Regions from separate parts of the Terrabacter sp. 05T424 genome, predicted to be linked through region 1. Evidence: riboswitches for the same ligand, from Rfam matches in the RefSeq annotation. Region 1 holds a riboswitch; each other region holds the start of a gene.

Evidence for each region. A riboswitch is a leader RNA that binds a small molecule or an ion and turns the genes downstream of it on or off. The one in region 1 is predicted to bind cyclic di-AMP.
Region 2: it holds a riboswitch for cyclic di-AMP, as region 1 does, so the genes downstream of both, AC1DE0_RS12540 (C40 family peptidase) here and AC1DE0_RS21520 (C40 family peptidase) in region 1, are expected to answer to the same signal.
Region 3: it holds a riboswitch for cyclic di-AMP, as region 1 does, so the genes downstream of both, AC1DE0_RS06185 (CHAP domain-containing protein) here and AC1DE0_RS21520 (C40 family peptidase) in region 1, are expected to answer to the same signal.

The regions. Positions count from the first base shown of each region.
Region 1 covers NZ_JBFTLB010000016.1:39,656-45,811, forward strand. Annotated here, with positions in the region: gene AC1DE0_RS21515 (DsbA family oxidoreductase) at 89-772, opposite strand; gene AC1DE0_RS21520 (C40 family peptidase) at 858-1,640, opposite strand; cyclic di-AMP (ydaO/yuaA leader) riboswitch at 1,643-1,813, opposite strand; gene AC1DE0_RS21525 (iron-dependent transcriptional repressor DtxR) at 2,011-2,706, opposite strand; gene AC1DE0_RS21530 (MFS transporter) at 2,736-4,007, opposite strand; gene AC1DE0_RS21535 (hypothetical protein) at 4,086-4,424, opposite strand; gene AC1DE0_RS21540 (hypothetical protein) at 4,428-5,606, shown strand; gene AC1DE0_RS21545 (hypothetical protein) at 5,603-5,845, shown strand; gene pdxH (pyridoxamine 5'-phosphate oxidase) at 6,039-6,156, opposite strand, start outside.
Region 2 covers NZ_JBFTLB010000005.1:73,187-79,342, reverse strand. Annotated here, with positions in the region: gene AC1DE0_RS12555 (SMP-30/gluconolactonase/LRE family protein) at 1-581, opposite strand, end outside; gene AC1DE0_RS12550 (hypothetical protein) at 581-1,012, opposite strand; tRNA gene AC1DE0_RS12545 (tRNA-Gly) at 1,122-1,192, shown strand; gene AC1DE0_RS12540 (C40 family peptidase) at 1,271-1,855, opposite strand; cyclic di-AMP (ydaO/yuaA leader) riboswitch at 1,858-1,997, opposite strand; gene AC1DE0_RS12535 (FBP domain-containing protein) at 2,381-2,872, shown strand; gene AC1DE0_RS12530 (transglycosylase domain-containing protein) at 2,913-4,970, opposite strand; tRNA gene AC1DE0_RS12525 (tRNA-Gly) at 5,101-5,174, shown strand; gene AC1DE0_RS12520 (hypothetical protein) at 5,256-5,471, opposite strand; gene AC1DE0_RS12515 (acyl-CoA dehydrogenase) at 5,716-6,156, shown strand, end outside.
Region 3 covers NZ_JBFTLB010000002.1:241,277-247,432, forward strand. Annotated here, with positions in the region: gene AC1DE0_RS06165 (alpha-mannosidase) at 1-343, opposite strand, end outside; gene AC1DE0_RS06170 (VOC family protein) at 416-826, opposite strand; gene AC1DE0_RS06175 (hypothetical protein) at 1,027-1,818, shown strand; gene AC1DE0_RS06180 (sortase domain-containing protein) at 1,833-2,654, shown strand; cyclic di-AMP (ydaO/yuaA leader) riboswitch at 2,949-3,138, shown strand; gene AC1DE0_RS06185 (CHAP domain-containing protein) at 3,142-4,029, shown strand; gene AC1DE0_RS06190 (alkene reductase) at 4,261-5,331, shown strand; gene AC1DE0_RS06195 (N-acetyltransferase family protein) at 5,520-6,056, opposite strand.

The sequences.
Region 1 (6,156 bases):
TTCCGTGTCGCCAAGGCTGGCGCGACATGCCAGCAGGTGGACGAATCTCCTTGCGCAATGGGCGGTTTGCGGTTTTTGCCCCAGCTGCTCAAATCGTCTGTGTGGCGACGCCGCGCAGCAGCGCGAGGTAGTCGTCGACGGGACGCGCACCCGACACGGCGGCATACGCGTTGGCCACGACGAAGGGCGTCGAGCTGACGCCCATCGAGCGGGCCTGCTGCTCGTCGGCCCGCACCTCGTCGGCGTACTCGTCGGACGCGAGGACGGCCGAGACGCGCCGCTCGTCGAGACCACACTCGGCGGACAGGCGCTGGAGCACCTCGTGGTCGTCGATCGCGAGCCCCTCGCTGAAGTGCGCCGACTGGAAGCGCTCGACCGCGGCCGAGCGCAGGGCAGGCCCGCCCATCTCGCCGGCCAGCGCACACAGGCGATGGGCGTCGAAGCTGTTGGCCCGCACGGCGCGGTCCCAGTCGAAGTAGAGGTCATCGGCCTCGGCGACCTCGCTCGCCCTGGCGTTCATGAGCCGCCCCGTCTCGCCGTCGCCGCCGTGGCGCACCGACAGGTGCTCGCTGACAGGCACGCCACCGCCCCGCGGGGCCTCGGGATCGAGCTCGAAGGAACGCAGGCGCACCGTGACGTCGTGCGGCCGCTCGAAGGCGGCGACGGCGGCCTCGACGCGCCGCTTGGCCACCCAGGACCAAGGGCAGACCAGGTCGCTCCAGAGCTCGAGCTCGATGAGGGTCGTGGACTCGGCAGCAGGCTGGTCGGTCATCGACTCAGTCAACCATGGCCCCGAAAAGCGTTGTGCCCCCGCCGGAGTCGGCGAGGGCACAACGAACAGAGAGGTCGAGCGAGGCTCAGAAGCGGCCGTAGCCCGAGGGCGCCGTCCAGATCGAGTGGTTGCCGATGACGGTGCCGGGGCGCTGGGCGTCGATCATGCGGCCGGGGCTGACGTAGATGCCCACGTGGTAGGCCGGCGAGCCGAAGAAGACGAGGTCACCCGGCTGCGGGTCGCTGACGCGCGTCGCCGCGGCCTGCTGGGCCGAAGCCGTGCGCGGGATCGAGATGCCCGCCTGGCGGTAGACGTAGGACGTGAAGCCCGAGCAGTCGAAGCCCGACGGCGACGAGCCGCCGTAGACGTAGGGAACGCCGAAGAAGGACTGCGCGATGCCGACGATGCCGGAGGCGCTGGGGATCTTCGCGTTGTTGAGGGCGACCCGAGCGGTCGACCGGGACGCACGGTCGGCGGCGGCTGCGCGAGTGACGGCCTTCTCGGCAGCCTTCTCGGCGGCAGCCTTCTCGGCGGCGGCCTCGGCGCGCTCGCTCTTGACCTTGATGTCCTCGATGACGAGCGGCTTGGACTTGAGGGCCGGCTTGCCGTAGCCGATGGCCGACAGGGCGCTCGACGCCTTGAGGGTGCCCACCTGCGGACCGACCACAGCGGGGCCCGCGGCGGCGCTGTTCACACCGTCTGCGGCGTTCGCCGTGCCGGCGAACGAGGCGACGAGGCCACCCGAGGCGGCGACGATCGCAGCACCCTTGACGGCCGGCTGGGCCGACTCCCTGGCGATCGTCTTGAGCTCCGAGATCGCGTTGAATCGACCGGGGGCGCGGTGGCGCCCGGGAACGTTCTGAGCCACGTTTGACCTCTCGACGCCTACGAGGTGAGCTGTCGGGTTCGGGCTGGAGGTACTTGCCCGGCCTTCACTCGGACCATGTCGGTCCACGGAGGGCTTCACCCCGAGGACGTCTCTCGACGTCCGGAGAAAGTGGTTCCCCCGCTCCTGCCATTGCGGTTCGTCACTGGCCACAGGTCGATGGCAGGACTCGGCGGTCCGACCCGGGGCACTCGCTCGACGGGGAGAGCAAGTGCCGCCACGCTACCCAACCGGCCGGAGGTTGTCACCTCCAGGTCCACAGAATTCGGAGAACTTCCGGCCACCCGGACAAATGTGGCAAGGCATGCCAAGTCACCCCCACCAAAGGGGGCACACCTTGACGTACGGGTCGTCAGGCGGTCTGGCAGTAGACGTGGACCGCGACCTCGTCGGGCAGCGAGACGGCCGTGGAGGGCTCGCCGCCGTCGCGGACCACCATGACCCAGGCACCGTCACGCGCGACGTCCACACGGGCTCCGGGCATGACTCCCGCGCTCGTGAGGAGTCCGAGCGCCTCGGGGTCGACCTGCACGGGCTCACCGATGCGGCGGATCGTCACGCTCGCGGCGCTGTCGCGCACGGCAGTGGTGAGCGGGATCAGTCCGGTGAGGAAGTCCTCGTCCTGGTGCATGCCGAGCTCGTCGAGACCGGGGATCGGGTTGCCGTAGGGCGACTCGAGGCCGTCGCCGATGAGTCCGAGGATCTTGCGCTCCACCTTCTCGGACATCACGTGCTCCCAGCGGCACGCCTCGTCGTGGGCGTACTCCCACTCGAGGCCGATGACGTCGACGAGGAGCCGCTCGGCGAGGCGGTGCTTGCGCATGACGCGGGTCGCGAGCAGCCGACCGTGGTCGGACAGCTCGAGGTGACGGTCGCCGGAGACGGCGACGAGGCCGTCGCGCTCCATCCGGGCCACGGTCTGCGAGACCGTCGGGCCCGAGTGGCCGAGACGCTCGGCGATGCGTGCCCGCAGGGGCACGATGCCCTCTTCCTCGAGCTCGTAGATCGTCCGGAGGTACATCTCGGTGGTGTCGATCAGGTCCGTCACGGTCATACCTTCTCAGAATCCTCGGACGGTCAGTGACCGCCCGTCGCTGTGCCGGTGGAGGTGCCTGCCCTCGAGCCCGGAACCCGTGCCCGAGTCGGGTCGTGCCGAGGCACCCAGACGCGCAGCCATCCCGCCCCCACGACCGCGCCCGCGCCGAGCACGACGGCGGAGGCGCCGAGAGACATGACTGCGCTCAGACCTGACAACGCCAAGGGGCCCGCGGCCCTTCCCAGGTCGGCGCACAGCCGCCAGCCACCGAGGAACTGGGCGCGGCCGTCGGCGGGCGACGCATCGGCGCCCAGCGTCATGATCAGGCCGGCCCCGAGCCCGTTCCCCACACCGAGCACGGTCGCGGCGGCCGTCACGGCGACGAGGCTCGTCGCCAACGGGAGCAGCGCCATCCCGAGGCCCAGCACGAGCATGCTCGGCACGGCTGCCGCCACCCGTCCGTAGCGGTCCATCAGCCAGCCGGACGGATAGAAGAGGGCCATGTCGATGGCGCCGGCGACGCCGAACACGAGCGAGGTCTGCGCCGGCGTGAACCCGACCGACTCGGCCCACAGCGGCACGAGCGCCTCACGGATGGCGCGCGCGCCCGCCACGCACATCGCCCCGGTGCCCAGCGTCAGCAGCACGTGCCGGTGCTGCACCAGCACGGACGCGACGCTCCTCGGGACGCCGGCCGTCGCGACCCGGTGCGCCGAGCCGGTGATGTCGGGAGCCACGAGCACGAGCACGAACGCCGCGATGCTCGCGACCCCGCCGACGGCGTACGCGGACTCGATGCCCCAGCGCGTGATGACGAGGGAGCCGATGAACGGCCCGACGAAGTAGCCGATGCGGTGGACGCCACCGAGGGTCGAGAGCGCGCGGGCGCGCATGGCGACCGGCACCGCTTCGGTCAGGTAGGCCTGCCGCGCCAGCCCGAAGAGCGAGCCTGCGAGCCCGATGACGAGGACGCCGACGAAGAGCATGACGAGGCCGCCCGCGAGCGCCGAGACGACCATGCCTACGGCCTCGACGACGGCTGCGACCAGCAGCGCCCGACGCTCCCCGATGCGGGCGGCGAGGGCCCCGGACGGAAGGTCACCGAGCAGTTGCCCCACGCCCATCATCGCCACGAGCAGAGCCGCGACCCCGACCGAGGCGCCGAGCTCGCGGGCCGACACGGCCACGATCGGAGAGACGGCCCCGGCACCGGTCGACCCCAGGAGCGTGGGGCCGTACGCCGACAGCGCGATCGCACGCAGGCTGCCGGTGCGTTCGCCCCCGCCGTCCCCCTCGCCGCGAATCTCGGTCACGCCACAGGACCCTAACGATCGGGTTACTCGGCTGGCCCGCTCGTCCGGGCGACGGAACGATTGGCGCGTGACCGGGAGTCAGGGGACGAGCAGTCCCGCGGCGGTGGACAAGGCGTTGGCGGCGACGACCGCGAGCGCCAGTGTCGTCGTCTCCTCCCGGCCCCTCACCCGCCACCACCGAGTGAGCAGCGCCGTCTCCACCACGACCACGACGACCTCGGCCGCCACCAGCTGGGCCGACGAGGAGAACCGCGTCGAGACGGCATGCAGCAGCGGTTGCGTGAGCACGTTGACTCCCACGGCCGCAGCCACCGCGCGGCCCCACGCCGCCCACTCCGCGTGGCGCGCGAACCCCACCAGCACCGGGGTCTCGACGGCGATGGTCACGACGAGCGCCTCCCACGCGCGGACGGTCACGGCATGACCGGCGTGTCTGCCGGGACGCAGCGCTGGCGCACCGTGACGCTCCTCGTGCTCGGGGCCGTCGGCGCATCGCTCGCCCTGGCACTCGGCGCGCCCGTCGCGACGGCCGTGATCGGCCTGATCCTCTTTGGCATCCTGCACAACCTGCTCGAGATCCGCTACGTCGCCGGCCGCTTCTCGGGGCTCCTCGGCCGCCCCTTCCTCGACCTGCTCGTGGCCCTCGTCACGGTGATCGTCATCTGCCGCTTGCTGTCGGGCGTCGTCGGTCGTCCGGCCCAGCTGGCCGAGATCCTCCTCGGCTACGGGGTCATCGCCCTCGCCGCCCGCTACGGCCTCGAAGGCCGGCGCCGCCACGTGGTGTGGGGAGTCGTGGCCGCTGCCGCGGTGCTCTCCCTGACCTTCCCGGCGTACCACTTCGTCGTGCTCACCCACCTCCACAACGTCGTCCCGCTCTTCTTCCTCTGGGAGTGGTCGCGCCGCATCACCTCGCGCCGCGGACGACAGGCCTTCCGCGCCGTGCAGCTGCTCTGGGTGCTCGCCATCCCGGCGGTGATCCTGCTCGGGCTCCTCGATGGCTCGCTCACGACCGACCCGGGCATCGTGCGCAGCGTCGTCGGTGACGGGCAGACAGTGCTGGCCACGAGTGCACCGCCGGGAGCCGCGGCCACCCTGCTCGGGAGCCGGTTCCTCACGGTCTTCGCCTTCATGCAGACGATGCACTACGTCGTGTGGGTCGCCCTCATCCCCCGCGTCGCGCCCGACGCCACCGCCTCGTTCGAGGCCCGGGTTCCGTGGGTGACCGGCCCGCGGCTCTGGGCCGTCGGCTTCCTCGTCGCGGCCGTCTTCGCCGTGCTCTTCGGCGTCGACTTCGTCCAGGGCAAGGCGCTGTATGCCGCCCTCGCCAGCTACCACGCCTACCTCGAGCTGCCGGTGCTGCTGGCCATGCTCATGGGGGCGCGCAGCCTCCTGGCGCCGCCCGCCCCGGCTGCAGCCGACACCGAAGCGACCGGGCAGACTGGGCACACTGGGCCGACGGCGACGACCGTGCCGACGGTGCCGACGGTGCCGACGGTGCCGATCGTCTCCCGGCTGCCGGCCGGTGGCTCGGGATCGATCGGGCCCACACCCGAGACCGCCGCGGTGGCCGTGGCGCCTGAGCCCGAGGTCGGCACATGACCCTGCTCGTGCCGTTCGACGCGGCTGCGCCGCCGCAGGACACGTGGGGGCCGATGCTGGTCGTCGCCCTCGTCGTGGTCGCGGTCGTCGCCATGATCCTCGGCTTCGGCCGGATCACCCGACGCCGCGCCCCCGACGGCGAGGTGGCCGGTGATCGTCCAGGCGGCACGGAGACGGAGTCCGGGTCCACCGGCCCCGCGACGACGAGCGACGACGAGCTGCCCACCGACCCTGTGTAAAAGGTCTTGCCGCCCCATTCATCCCGACGTAGGTTCGAGGAGTCGAACCGAAGGGAGGTGATCCGTGAAGTGATTTCTTCCGGAACGTGTGAGGTGGCCACGCGATAGCCGCGTCCCCATCTACACCATGGATGAGGCAGGGCAGTCCGACTCGTCGGGCTGCCCTGTTCCATGTCTCGTCATTCCGGCCTCGTCAGGGCTGCAGGCGCACTCGGGTCCAGGCTCCGACAGCTGCGAGGTCGCCCGGCCCCGTGCGACGGAAGACGATGCGGTCGTGCAGCCGGTTGCTCCGGCCCGCCCAGAACTCCACC
Region 2 (6,156 bases), on a different contig from region 1:
TGGGTGACGAAGGGGCGGCGGTTCGTCAGCTCGCCGTCGACGACGTCGAAGACGTCGGTCCGCCCCGTCGGGGTGTCGTCGTAGTAGGCGAGTCGGCCGTCGGGCGAGAGGTCGATGCCGTTGGAGATCGTCACGGCGGGGAGCACGGTGGCGACCGCGCCGTCGGGGTCGACGCGATAGAGGGTGGCGCTGCCGGGCACCCGGTCGTAGCCCATCGTCCCCGCCCACAGCCGTCCGCGACCGTCGACGCCGCCCTCGTTCATGCGGATCGACGGGTCGTCCCAGAGGTCCAACCACGGCTCGGGGATGCCGTCCGGCCCGTCCGCGAGCGACAGCCCGCGCTCGGTCGAGACCACCCAGCCACCTCGCGAGCGAGGGCGCAGGAACGCGGCCACGTCGCCGACGTGCATCCGGTCGACCGAGCCGTCGGCACGCAGCGTCAGGACGTCACCGGCGAGCATGTCGACCCAGCGCAGGCCACCCCACGTGGGCGACCAGACGGGGCCCTCACCGTGGTAGCAGAGCGCGTCGGTGACCTGCTCGGGAGCGCCCTCGACCAGACCGGTCCCGGCCGCATCCATCAGTCCCACCACACGCCGACGTAGTGGTGTCCCTCCGGCACGCCGGGCGCGTCGACCAGCCAGTCAGCGGCTCCCGCCGGGCCACCGCTGGACTCGGTGTCGGCGTCGATCGTCATCGCGTCGACCTCTTCGGGCTGCAGTGTGGTGATGACGGCCACCCCACTGGCGTAAGGCCATTCGTCGTCGGGAAAGTCCTCGAACTCCAGCACGTCGAGCTCGACCCGGACGTCGTGCACCTCAGGGTGCGAGCGCAGGTCGAGCAGGACCTTGCGCACGGTTTCGAGCTGCACGTCCTCGGGCCGGTTGGGTGCGATGCTCCACTCGCAGTCGTTGCCGTCGAAGAACTGCTCGAGGGTCACGGCCACCTGCGCCGTGGCTCCCCCCAGCCCGCGGACGTGGTCGACGAAGGCGGACTGCTTGGTCAGATCCATGACGGTCGTGGGCCCCTGGGGTCGCGGTCAGTGCACTGGCGCGGCGTCGGCTACACTGACGCCGCGTGCCGCCTCGCGAGCCCTTGCGGGGCACCAGCCGGCGGCCCGTGCGAGCGTAGCTCAATGGTAGAGCGCCAGCTTCCCAAGCTGGATACGCGGGTTCGATTCCCGTCGCTCGCTCCGCAGCAGTCACCCGAGACGGGCGCCCCGTCAGCCCCAGCCAGACCCGGCGACGAGCACCGGGCCCGGCACAGCCTCCTAGCGCACCCGACCGGCCACCCACGCGCTGGTCCACAGCTTCGAGAGCTGCACGCGCTGGCCCGGTCGCGGCGAGTGCCAGACCTTGCCGCTGCCGGCGTACACCCCGACGTGGTAGGCGCGTCCGGCCCGCATGAAGAAGACGAGGTCCCCGGCCATGATGTTGGACTTGGCCACCCGCACGGTCCTCAGGCGCTGGGCGTTCGCAGTGCGGGGCAGTGCCACGTGCAAACGGGTCCGGTAGACGTAGTAGATGAGGCCGGAGCAGTCGAACGCGTACGGCCCCGCGGCACCCCAGCGGTAGGGCTTGCCCCTCTGAGCGGCCGTGAGGCGAAGTGCCTGGATGCGACGCGGGACGGCCGCCACGGGGGCGGTGGCCACGTTGACCGCCTTCTTCGGTGCTGCCTTCACGTGGGGGGCAGCAGCGGTCGGCGCCGTCGTGGAGGCAGGCGGTGCACCGCCGGTCCCCACGAGGAGGGCGGCGCCGAGCAGCGGGGTGAGGGCGAGGGACTGGAGCGGCAGTCGACGGCCGGGGCGCCGATGGCGTCCGGGGCGTGCAGGGCGTGCAGGACTCGTAGCGGGCATGGTCGGGTTCCTTCCCACGCCTTCGAGGTGAGCTGTCGGGTTCGGGCAGAAGTGGCCCGGCCGCAGGTCGCGGCTTCACCCCGAGGACCGGTCCTAGCCGGCCCAGAATTGGGTCCCCCGCTCCTGTCCGCGTGATGCGCAGCTGCCCCGGCCGGCGGACAGGACTCGGCGTACCGGCGGGCCGGCCGGGGAGGACCCCGGCCGATGAACTGCATCGACGGTCGCAGACGAATGGTTGAACCGTGTAGGTCACGGCTCGATATCGGCAGATGTTGACATGACAAACCGCCCTGAAGGAGGGCGTTTCTGACAGCGGAGCACGAAACCGTCCGAAAACGACTGGACCCGCGACGGGCTTCCGGCACACCATGGTTGCCGCTCCGCACCGGAGTCGTCAGTCGTCGGCGGGAGAGCCCGCGGAGAGGTGGGTGGCCTTCATGGCCTGCTCAGCGGTCACGGACCTGCGTCACCTCACCCACCCCGGCTGACCGGGTCGCCCGGTCCTGCCCGACTGACAGGAACACCGTGAAACCACTGACAGACAATGAGATTCGCACTGCCCTCGTGAACTGCTCGCGCCGCGAGGCGAAGCAGGCGAGCATCCCGGGCAGCCTCGAGACGCTCCCGTGGGAGCAGCTGGACTACTTCGGCTGGGTCGACCGCAGCAACCCCCAGAGGGCGTATGCCGTCGTGCCCGTCGACGACGAGGCGGTCGCCTTCGTCCTGCGGGCGTCGGAGCGGACACGCAAGGCGCGGGCGATGTGCGCCTGGTGCGAGGACGCCTTCGCCACGGCCGACGTGCGGCTGTGGGTCGCGCGACGTGCCGGCGCCGCCGGCCGCGAGGGAAACAGCCTCGGCACCCTCGTCCACGCCGACTTCAGCTGCTCCCAGCACGTGCGCCGCCCGCCGAACGCGATGGAGGGCGGACTCGACGCAGGCTCGCTCGTCGATCGACGCGTCGAGGAGCTCCGGGCGCGCTCGTCCGCCTTCGCGCGTCGGGTCCGCGACGGCTCCTGAGCTGGCGCTGATGCCCTGACGTCAAGGCCCCGGCCCGGCGTCAGGGCATCGGCTCGACCGGCTCCCCCGACAGCACGCCATCCATGATCCGGCGCCAGATCGGGGCGGCGTAGCAGGCACCGGTCATCGACGCGCACGACTTGCCCGCCATCGACACGTTGAACATGTGCCGGGTGGGGTGGACCGGGTTGCCCACCCACACAGCGGTCGTCAGCTGTGGGGTGTAGCCGACGAACCACGACTGCGCGTTGCCGTCGGACGTCCCCGTCTTGCCGGCCGTCGGGCGTCCGGGCAGCTGGTTGAGGATGCCCGAGCCGTGCGTCATGTTGTACTCCAGGTACGTCGTCGCCTCGTCGACCGCGTGTGCGTCGGCCACCCGTCGGCAGGCTGGAGGTGGCGCCCACAGCGTGCGTCCACCCGCCACGACGCTGGTGACGGGGTGGACGTCACAGAGGGTGCCGTGGGCGGCGAGGGCGGCATACGCGTTCGCCATCGTCTGCGGCGAGACGGCCTGTGCGCCGAGCACCACCTGCGGGGGGTAGGTGCCCAACGGCTGGCCGTCGCCGCCGTGGATGCCGAAGGCCGTCATCGTCGAGTGGATCGCGCAGACCCCGATCCGGCTGGCGAGTGCCACGAAGGCGGTGTTCGTCGACTTCGCCGTCGCCTGCTTCAGCGACATGGTGCCGCCCTTCCACGGCTCGTCGTTGTAGACCGACCACGGGCCGCCCACGCCACACGGCTGGGGAAACTGCTTGCTGCTGAAGGTCGCCGGCCGATGGTTGTCCGCGGCCGGCGCGTTCACCGAGGCGTTCGTGCCGAGCCCCTGCTTCATGGCGGTCACGAGGGAGAAGGCCTTGGCCGTCGACCCGAACTGGAAGCCGCCGGAGCCGCCATAGCGCCGGTCGACGGCATAGTCGAGCTCGGTCGCGCCGGGACCCGAGCCGTAGGCCGTGTCCTGGCCGAGGCCGAGCACGGCGCCGGTGCCGGGCTCCGTGACGTACGCGGCTGCCGCCACACCGAGCGTGTTCTGCTCCGGGGCCACCGCGCGCAGGGACGCGTCGACGACACGCTGCACCGACGGGTCGAGCGTGGTGCGGATCGTCAGGCCGCCCTGGAAGATCCGGTCGCGCCGGGCCTGCTGGGTCGGACCGAGTGCGGGCTGCCCCTCGAGCCACGCGATGACGAACGAGCAGAAGTAGGGGTCGGGGGACGCGTCGCACGTCGCCGGCTGATGGGTGACATCGAGGTCTCGCGCCAGGGGCCGCTTCACGGCCGCCGCATACGATGTCGGGCTCAGCTCGCCGAGCGCCTTCATGCGCGCCAGCACCACGTTGCGTCGGGCCTGCGCCGCCTTCGGATGGTGCACCGGGTCGCTCGTGCTCGGGCTCTGCACGAGACCGGCGAGGGTCGCGGCCTCGGTGAGGGTGAGCTCACTCGCGTGCACGCCGAAGTAGTGCCGGGCGGCTGCCTCGACGCCGTAGGCCCCGTCTCCGTAGTACGCGAGGTTGAGGTAGCCCTGCAGGATCTCGCCCTTGCTCCATGACCGCTCGAGCGCGACCGCGTAGCGCAGGTCGACGAGCTTGCGCGGGATCGTCTTCGCGATGGCGGCCCGGGCCGCCGCGTCCTGGCCGTCTCGCAGCGCCTGCGCCTGCAGCGACAGCTTGACGAACTGCTGGGTGAGCGTCGACGCACCCTCGGTCGCCTGCCCGGTGCGCAGGTCCGCGAGGACTGCACGGGTGAGCCCCTGGGGGTCGATGGCCCCGTGCTCGTAGAAGCGGCTGTCCTCGATCGCCACCTGGGCGACCCGCATGACCGGCGCGACCTGCGAGAGGGGCACCACCACGCGGTCCTCGTCCTGCGGCGTCGCGATGAGCGATCCGTCGGCGGCCAGGATCCGCGAGCCCTGCGCGAGCTGCGCCATGGTGAAGGTGCTCGGCAGGGCCATGAACGCGTCGGCGCCGGCGGCCGACAGCCCGCCGAGGGCAGCCAGTGCGGGCGTCCACAGACCGGCAGCCAGCACCCCGACCGACACCGCGGCCGCCACGAAGGCGGCAAGCGTGCGGGCCGTTCGTCCGAGGTCGCGGCGTCGTCCGGTCACGGACCACGATAGGCGCGCGACGCCGACGGCTCGCTGCGTGTCGGCTGGGAGCTGGCTGCGAGCGGAGGTATGCCACCGGCGTGGCCGTTTGGACGACGACGCCCGACTGTTGCTACGGTTGCGACGCCTCGCAGGCGTAGTTCAGTAGCAGAACAGCCCTCTTCCAGGGGGAAGACGTACGTGCAATTCGTGCCGCCTGCTCCAACGCGAAGGGCCCGGTCCTCCACGGACCGGGCCCTCCTGCATGTCCGGGCGAGGGCGTATGCCGCGTGCCCGGCGAGATGGTCAGCGCTCGTTGCCCCGCTTGTAGTTGCCGGTCGCCCGGGCGAGGGCGTGCTGGATCGCGTTCTCGTCTCCTCCGTCGGGCACCCGGTCGAGACGGCGGGCCGGGCCCCCGGCGACGACTGAGACGAGCCGCCCGCCTCGCGACACTCGCACCTCGCCCGAGGCGGTGCGCTGCCAGTGGAAGGGTTCATCGCGGAGTCGGTTGCGGGCGTCCATGGCCCCATCCCAGCGGCTGGGGCGCGCCGGAGCGAGCGGGTTTTCGACTGCACCACCCCGGCGCGTGCCCGCGCACGCGGGCAGCAGCGGGACGGCATACGCAAGCGGGCGAGCGTGGCCCAACCGTGACCTGCTCCCCTTGCGATTCGTTACCGGTCAGTAGCATCATGGAAGTGACCGGCCAGTAACTTGGCGCGCCCGCCGACGCGGACGCACGACGAGCGACAGAACGCGGAGGGTCCCGATGGGCCACTACAAGAGCAATGTGCGCGACCTCGAGTTCAACCTGTTCGAGGTCTTCAACCGTCAGGACGTCCTCGGGCGCGGCATCTACGCCGACGTCGACGTCGACGCGGCGAATGACATCCTCCGCGAGGTCTCGCGCCTCGCCGAGAACGAGCTGGCCGACAGCCTGCTCGACAGCGACCGCAACCCGCCCGTCTATGACCCGGCCACCCAGACCGTGACGATGCCCGACTCGTTCAAGAAGTCGTTCAAGGCCTACGTCGACGGCGACTGGGGCAACCTCGACGTGCCGGCCGAGCTCGGCGGCATGGTCGTTCCCGCGTCGCTGCGCTGGTCGGTCGCCGAGATGGTGTGCGGCGCCAACCCCGCCATCCACATGTTCACCGCGAGCTACTCGTTCGCCAACCTGCTGTGGCACCTCGGCACCGACGACCAGAAG
Region 3 (6,156 bases), on a different contig from region 1:
CCGCGTCGTGGAGCAGCCCCTCGGCCTGGAAGCCCGGCCCCTCACCCCGGAAACCGAGGTCGACGACGACCTCCACGCACTCCCCGACGAAGGCCTCCGGCACCGAGCCGGTGATCTCGAACCACCACGTCGACCACGGCTCACCCCACGGCGTGCCCGGCCCGACCGGCTCGAAGCCTCCGTCGGCGGCCACGCCCAGCGCGTCTGCGACGGGCACCGGCTCGCCGGGCACGTGCCACGCGGACGTCGCGAGCGGCATACGGTCTCGGTGCACCGCAGGTGTCACGTGCTCGGCGAGCACACGGCGGGCGCGGCGCAGGACGTGGGCGCTGTCGTCGAACACCCCCCGACCCTAGCCACGCGCCGCCGGGGCCGCCCGACGTCAGGACGGCCTTAGGACGGCGTCAGGACGGCGTCAGGCCGCGTCAGGAGGCGACGAGTCGATGACCGAGAGGACGTTGCCGGCCGGGTCGGTGAACCACGCGATGAGCGGCCCGCCCTTGCGGAAGACGCCCTTCTCGTCGGTCTCGGTCGGAGTCCCCTCGTACTTCTCGAACGTCACGCCCCGCGCCGTCAGCTCGTCGACGGTCGCCTCGACGTCGGCGACAGGGAAGTTGAGGATCGTGAAGGTCGCGGGGGCGTGGTTCGGCTTGGGGTAGACGATGACCGGCCGGTCGCCCGCGAGGTGGAGCGTGAGCATGCCGTTTGCCTCGGTCACCGTGAGGCCCAGCGTGTCGGCGTAGAACGCCCGGGCGGCCGGGATGTCGTCGACGGAGAAGCCGCCGAAGGCCTTGGAGCTCTCGAGCACGATGGGTCCTTCCTCCATGGGGCGCAGGGTCGCGCCCGCTCCTTGCCAGTCAAGCCCGCCGACGGTCCGTGTGGAGCGTGACGGCACAGAAAGTTCACTGGACCCCCAATCCAGTCGGCGCGGCACGGCGAACCCCACCCCGGAGATGGTCGACGACGACCCCGTCTGAGAAAGAGCAGGCTGGACGGCTTTGTCTCCTCGTCAAGGAGGAAGAACAGATGCGCAGCACCACCACTCGCACGACGACTCGAATCGCCGGCGCCAGCCTCGCGGCCGCCGCGGCCATGGCCCTCACGATCGGACCGGCGTTCGCCGCCGACGGCTGGGTCAGCGCCAACCTCAAGCCCGTCGCGGGCAGTGAGGTCAAGGGCAGCGGCACCGCCATGGTCGAGGTCGAGGGCGACATGATCACCGTGACCATGGCCGCGCGCGGGCTGCTGCCCGACAACCCCCACGCCGCGCACATCCACTTCGCCGCCGCGGCCCGCCACGAGTGCCCGACCCTGGCCGACGACACCGACAACAACGGCCACCTCAACACGACCGAGGGCGGGCCGGCATACGGCGACGTCGTCGTGTCGCTGACCAAGACCGGCGACACCAGCCCCAAGAGCGCCCTCGCCATCGACCGGTTCTCCACCGCCCCCGGCGGCAGGATCAGCTACGAGCGCGGCAGCATCAAGGTCTCCAGCGGCGTCGCCGAGGCCATCGCCAAGGGCCAGTCCGTCGTCGTCATCCACGGCGTCGACCACAACCACGACGGCAAGTACTCCGGCACCACGAAGAGCGACCTCGACCCGAAGCTTCCCACCGAGGCCACCGACCCGGCGCTCTGCGGGGCGCTCCACACCGCACCGGCCGGCGGCATGCACACCGGCGGCGGCACGAGCGCCGACGGCCTCAAGACCAGCACCAACGACTCGATGCTCCTCCTCGGCGGCGGTGCGCTGCTCGCTGCAGCCGGCTCCGGCGCCTTCGCCGCCCGCCGCGCCGCACGGTCGCGCGGCTGAGCGAAAGACGTCCCATGGCGGAGCAGTCGGGCACCTCGGGCCAGTCGGACCAACCGAGCCGACCGAGCCAACCGAGCCGACCGAGCCAGCCGGGCCGTATGCCGTCGCAGCCGGGCCGTCGCGTCACCACCGGTGTCGCGGCGGCCCTGGTCGCAACAGCCGTGCTGCTCGTCGTGGGCGTCGTCGCGCTCGTCATCGGACTCCGCGGCCCGTCGGGGAGCCCTGCGACCCCGCCGCCCGCAGCGGCCCCGGCACCAGCGACCCCTGGCCCAGCGGCCCCGGCGACGACCTCGACGACGACCGGCCCAGGACCTGCGAGGACGACAATTGCCTCGCCGCCCACGTCGGACCCCGGCGCTGCGTTCGGGCGGTTTCTCGACGCGTCGGAGCCGACGTCGCTCGAGATCCCCTCGATCGGGGTGAGCTCGAGGACCTTCGTCCCGCTCCACATCCAGCGCGACGGCACCATCTCGGTTCCCGGCACGGCCCAGGAGGTCGGCCTCTACGACGCCGGGCCGACACCGGGCCAGCTCGGCCCCTCGGTCATCGCCGCGCACGTCGACACACCCTCCGGCGTGCCGGGCATCTTCCACGAGCTCGGCAGGGTCAGGGCCGGCGACGTCGTCAGGGTCTCGCGACAGGACGGCTCGCACCTGACCTTCACCGTCGACCGCGTCGCGGCCTACCGGAAGTCACAGTTCCCGACCGACCTGGTCTACAAGAGCGACTTCCGCCGCGCCGAGATCCGCCTCGTCACCTGCGGTGGTCCGACCGACAGCCGCAACGAGTACCGCGACAACGTCATCGTCTTCGGCCACCTGGCGAGCGGCGCCTGACGCGCCCGTCGGGGTCGTCGCCGACCCCGACGTGGTGGCTCAGCTGCCCGCTGCGGGTACGTCCAGCAGGTCGCGCCGACGTCACGGCAGAGTCAGCACCTGCCATGTGACTCCCGTCACAAGGACCTAAAGGTATGACGCAGGTAAATCGTCGCAAAACGGACCGTCAACGACCTTTCTGGCGCGTGTCCGTTACCTCAGCGTGACTTTTGCCAGTCCCGTCGTCTACTCTTCCGGGAGTCCGGCCACCTGGTCGGGCGCTCGCGAGGTGGACCGCCTAGTCCTGTCACCGCCTCTCGAGCGAGAGCAAACCTTGTGACGGGAGCGGAGGAACCACACGTTTCTCCGGGCGTCCGGCGCCACGACTCCGGACGTCCTTGGGGTGAAGTACTCGCCCGGATCGCGACCTGTCGCGAACCGGGGGAGAGCCGGGCACCTTTCCGCCCGAACCCGACAGCTAACTTCGTAGGCGCGGAGAGGTACAAGCGTGAACAACGAGATCATCCGCGGCCGCCACCGTGCGCCAGGCCGTCACAACCCCCTCAACGAGCTCAAGCTCCTCGCGCGTGAGACGGCACAGCCCGCCATGAAGGGTGCGGCCTTCGTCGCAGCCACTGGCGGCCTCGTGGCCACCTTCGCGAACCCCGCGAGTGCCGAGCCCCTGTCCGCCACCACCGCCGGCGCTGCCGCGGTCGGCCCGACCACCGGCGCCGTCCCCGCCGCCTCGACCGCCCTCTCGAAGATCGGCTACGCGCCGGTTGCCCAGAAGACGGTCACCCAGCCCGCCGCGGCCCCCAAGCCGCGCGTCATCGAGGACATCCAGGTCAAGACGCAGCGCGCCGCGACCAAGGCTGCTGCGGTCAAGGCTGCTGCCGTCAAGGCCGCTGCCGAGAAGGCTGCCGCCGAGCGCAAGGCCGCCGCCGAGCGCGCCTCGCGTGACCTCACGCGTCGCACGCTGACGGCGACCACGTCGACCGCCAAGTCGACCAGCAACGGCTCCGTGCCGGGCGCCTCCTCCGGCATGCGCTCGTCGTACAACTGGGCCACCCCGGGCCAGTGCACCTGGGGCGCGCTCGCCAAGTGGCACGCGTCCGAGGGCTACTACCCCGGCGGCTGGACCGGCAACGCGATGGCGTGGGCCTCGGGTGCCGCCAACGCGGGCTACACCGTGACGGGCACGCCGCGTACGCGCTCGATCCTGGTCATGCAGCCCGGCGTGCACGGCTCCTCGGGCGTCGGCCACGTCGCCTGGGTGACGGCCGTCAACGGCGACCAGGTCACCATCGTCGAGATGAACGCCCTGGCCGGTGCGTACAACTACAACACCCGCACCCTGACCGACGGTCCGGGCATGAAGTACATCTACGCGCCGTGATCCTCGCGGACTGAGCGCTTGTACCGAAGGGGAGGATGCTGCGGCATCCTCCCCTTCGTCATGCCCGCGCGCCGTGCCTGACGCATCACACCGGCCCTCCTCGGGGAATGCTGGCCCTGCTGTCCGACTTGTCGCCCAGGTAGTTGAAGGCTCCACCCACACGGGTGGGCAGCCGCGGACCACCACCGCCACCTACACCCCGACACTTCACCGACAGTGAGGAGCAGGCCTGTGTCCACGGCCTTCGAGACCATCCGCATCGGCCGCTGGGACCTCCCCCAGCGCTTCGTCATGGCCCCCCTGACGCGCAACCGCGCGGGCGAGGGCCAGGTGCCGACCGAGCTCAACGCCGAGTACTACGGCCAGCGCGCGAGCGCCGGCCTCCTGATCACCGAGGGCACGCAGCCGAGTGCCGTCGGCCAGGGCTACCTCGACACCCCCGGCATGCACTCGGACGAGCAGGTCGAGGGCTGGCGCCTCGTCGCCGACGCCGTGCACGAGGGCGGCGGCCACGTCGTCGTGCAGCTCATGCACGCGGGTCGAGTCGCGCACCCCGACAACAAGGGTGGGCTCGAGAGCGTCGCCCCCAGCGCCATCGCCGCGCCCGGCACCGTCGTCACCCCATCGGGCCAGCAGCCGTATGCCGTCCCGCGCGCCCTCGAGACCGACGAGATCCCTGCGCTCGTGGCGGAGTTCGTCCACGCGGCCCGGCAGGCGATCGCGGCCGGGCTCGACGGTGTCGAGGTGCACGCCGCGAACGGCTACCTGCCGCACCAGTTCCTGGCGCCGTCGAGCAACGAGCGCTCCGACGCCTACGGCGGCTCGCCCGAGAACCGCGCGCGCCTCACCGTCGAGATCACGACAGCCGTCGCGGAGGCCATCGGCGCCGACCGCGTCGGCATCCGCATCTCGCCTGCGCACAACATCCAGGGCGTCCTCGAGGAGGACGAGCTCGAGACGGCCGCGACCTACGAGACGCTCGTCGAGGGCATCGCCCCGCTCGGCCTCGCCTACCTCAGCATCCTCGGCGACCCGGAGTCCGACCTCGTGCGCAACCTGCGCAAGCGGTTCGGCGGCCCGGTGCTGCTCAACACCGGGTTCGCCTCGGTGACCGACCTGGCCCAGGTGGAGGACCTCCTCGAGCGCGACCTCGGCGACGCCGTCGTGGTCGGCCGCGAGTTCCTCGCCAACCCCGACCTGGCCCGCCGCTGGCGCGAGGGTGCCTCGCTCAACGAGCCGAACCCGGCGACCTTCTACGGTGGGGGCGCCGAGGGCTACACGGACTACCCCGCCCTCCCCTGACGACGTAGGAAAGTGGGCACTCGACGGGTGACTCGGGTCGAGTGCCCACTTTCCGACGGGGCCTGGGCGTCGGGAACTGCGCACTCGACGGGTGACTTGGGTCGAGTGCCCACTTTCCGACGGGGTCCGCGCGTCGGGAACTGCGCACTCGACGGGGTGAGTCAGGTCGAGTGCCCACTTTCCGACGGTCAGGTCGGCTCGGGCAGATCCTCCCCGGCCGGCAACGCGTCGCCGAGTCTGCGCTGCACCCAGGTGACGTCGTGCCACGCGCCGAACTTCCAGCCGATGTCGCGGTAGGTGCCGACCGTCTCGAAGCCCATCGCCGCGTGCAGCCGGCCGCTCGCCTCGTTGGGTTGAGTCATCCCCGCCGCGGCCATCCGGTAGCCGCGGGCGGTCAGTCGGGTCAGCAGCTCCTCGTAGAGCCGCCGACCGCCGCCTCGCCCGTGGCGGTCCCTGGCGAGGTAGACCGAGACCTCGCACGACCAGCGGTACGCGGCGCGCTCCTTGAACGGCCCGCCGTACGCGTACCCGACGACCTCACCCGCGTCCTCCAGTACGAGGAACGCATGTGATCGCTGCGCCTTCCCGATGCGCCGGCCCATCTCCTCGGCGTCGGGGGGCTCGGTCTCGAACGTGATCGAGGTGCCGGTGACGTAAGGCGCGTAGACGGCCGCGCAGGCTGCCGCGTCGCCGGGGGTCGCGTCACGGACGAGGAGATCGGGCATGGCGCCGATGCTAGGTGCCGGCGTGACGGGGCGTCGCGCCACCCGGACCTGACGCAACCGATCTGGGGGGCACCCAGAACGCGACGTCAGCGATCGGCAG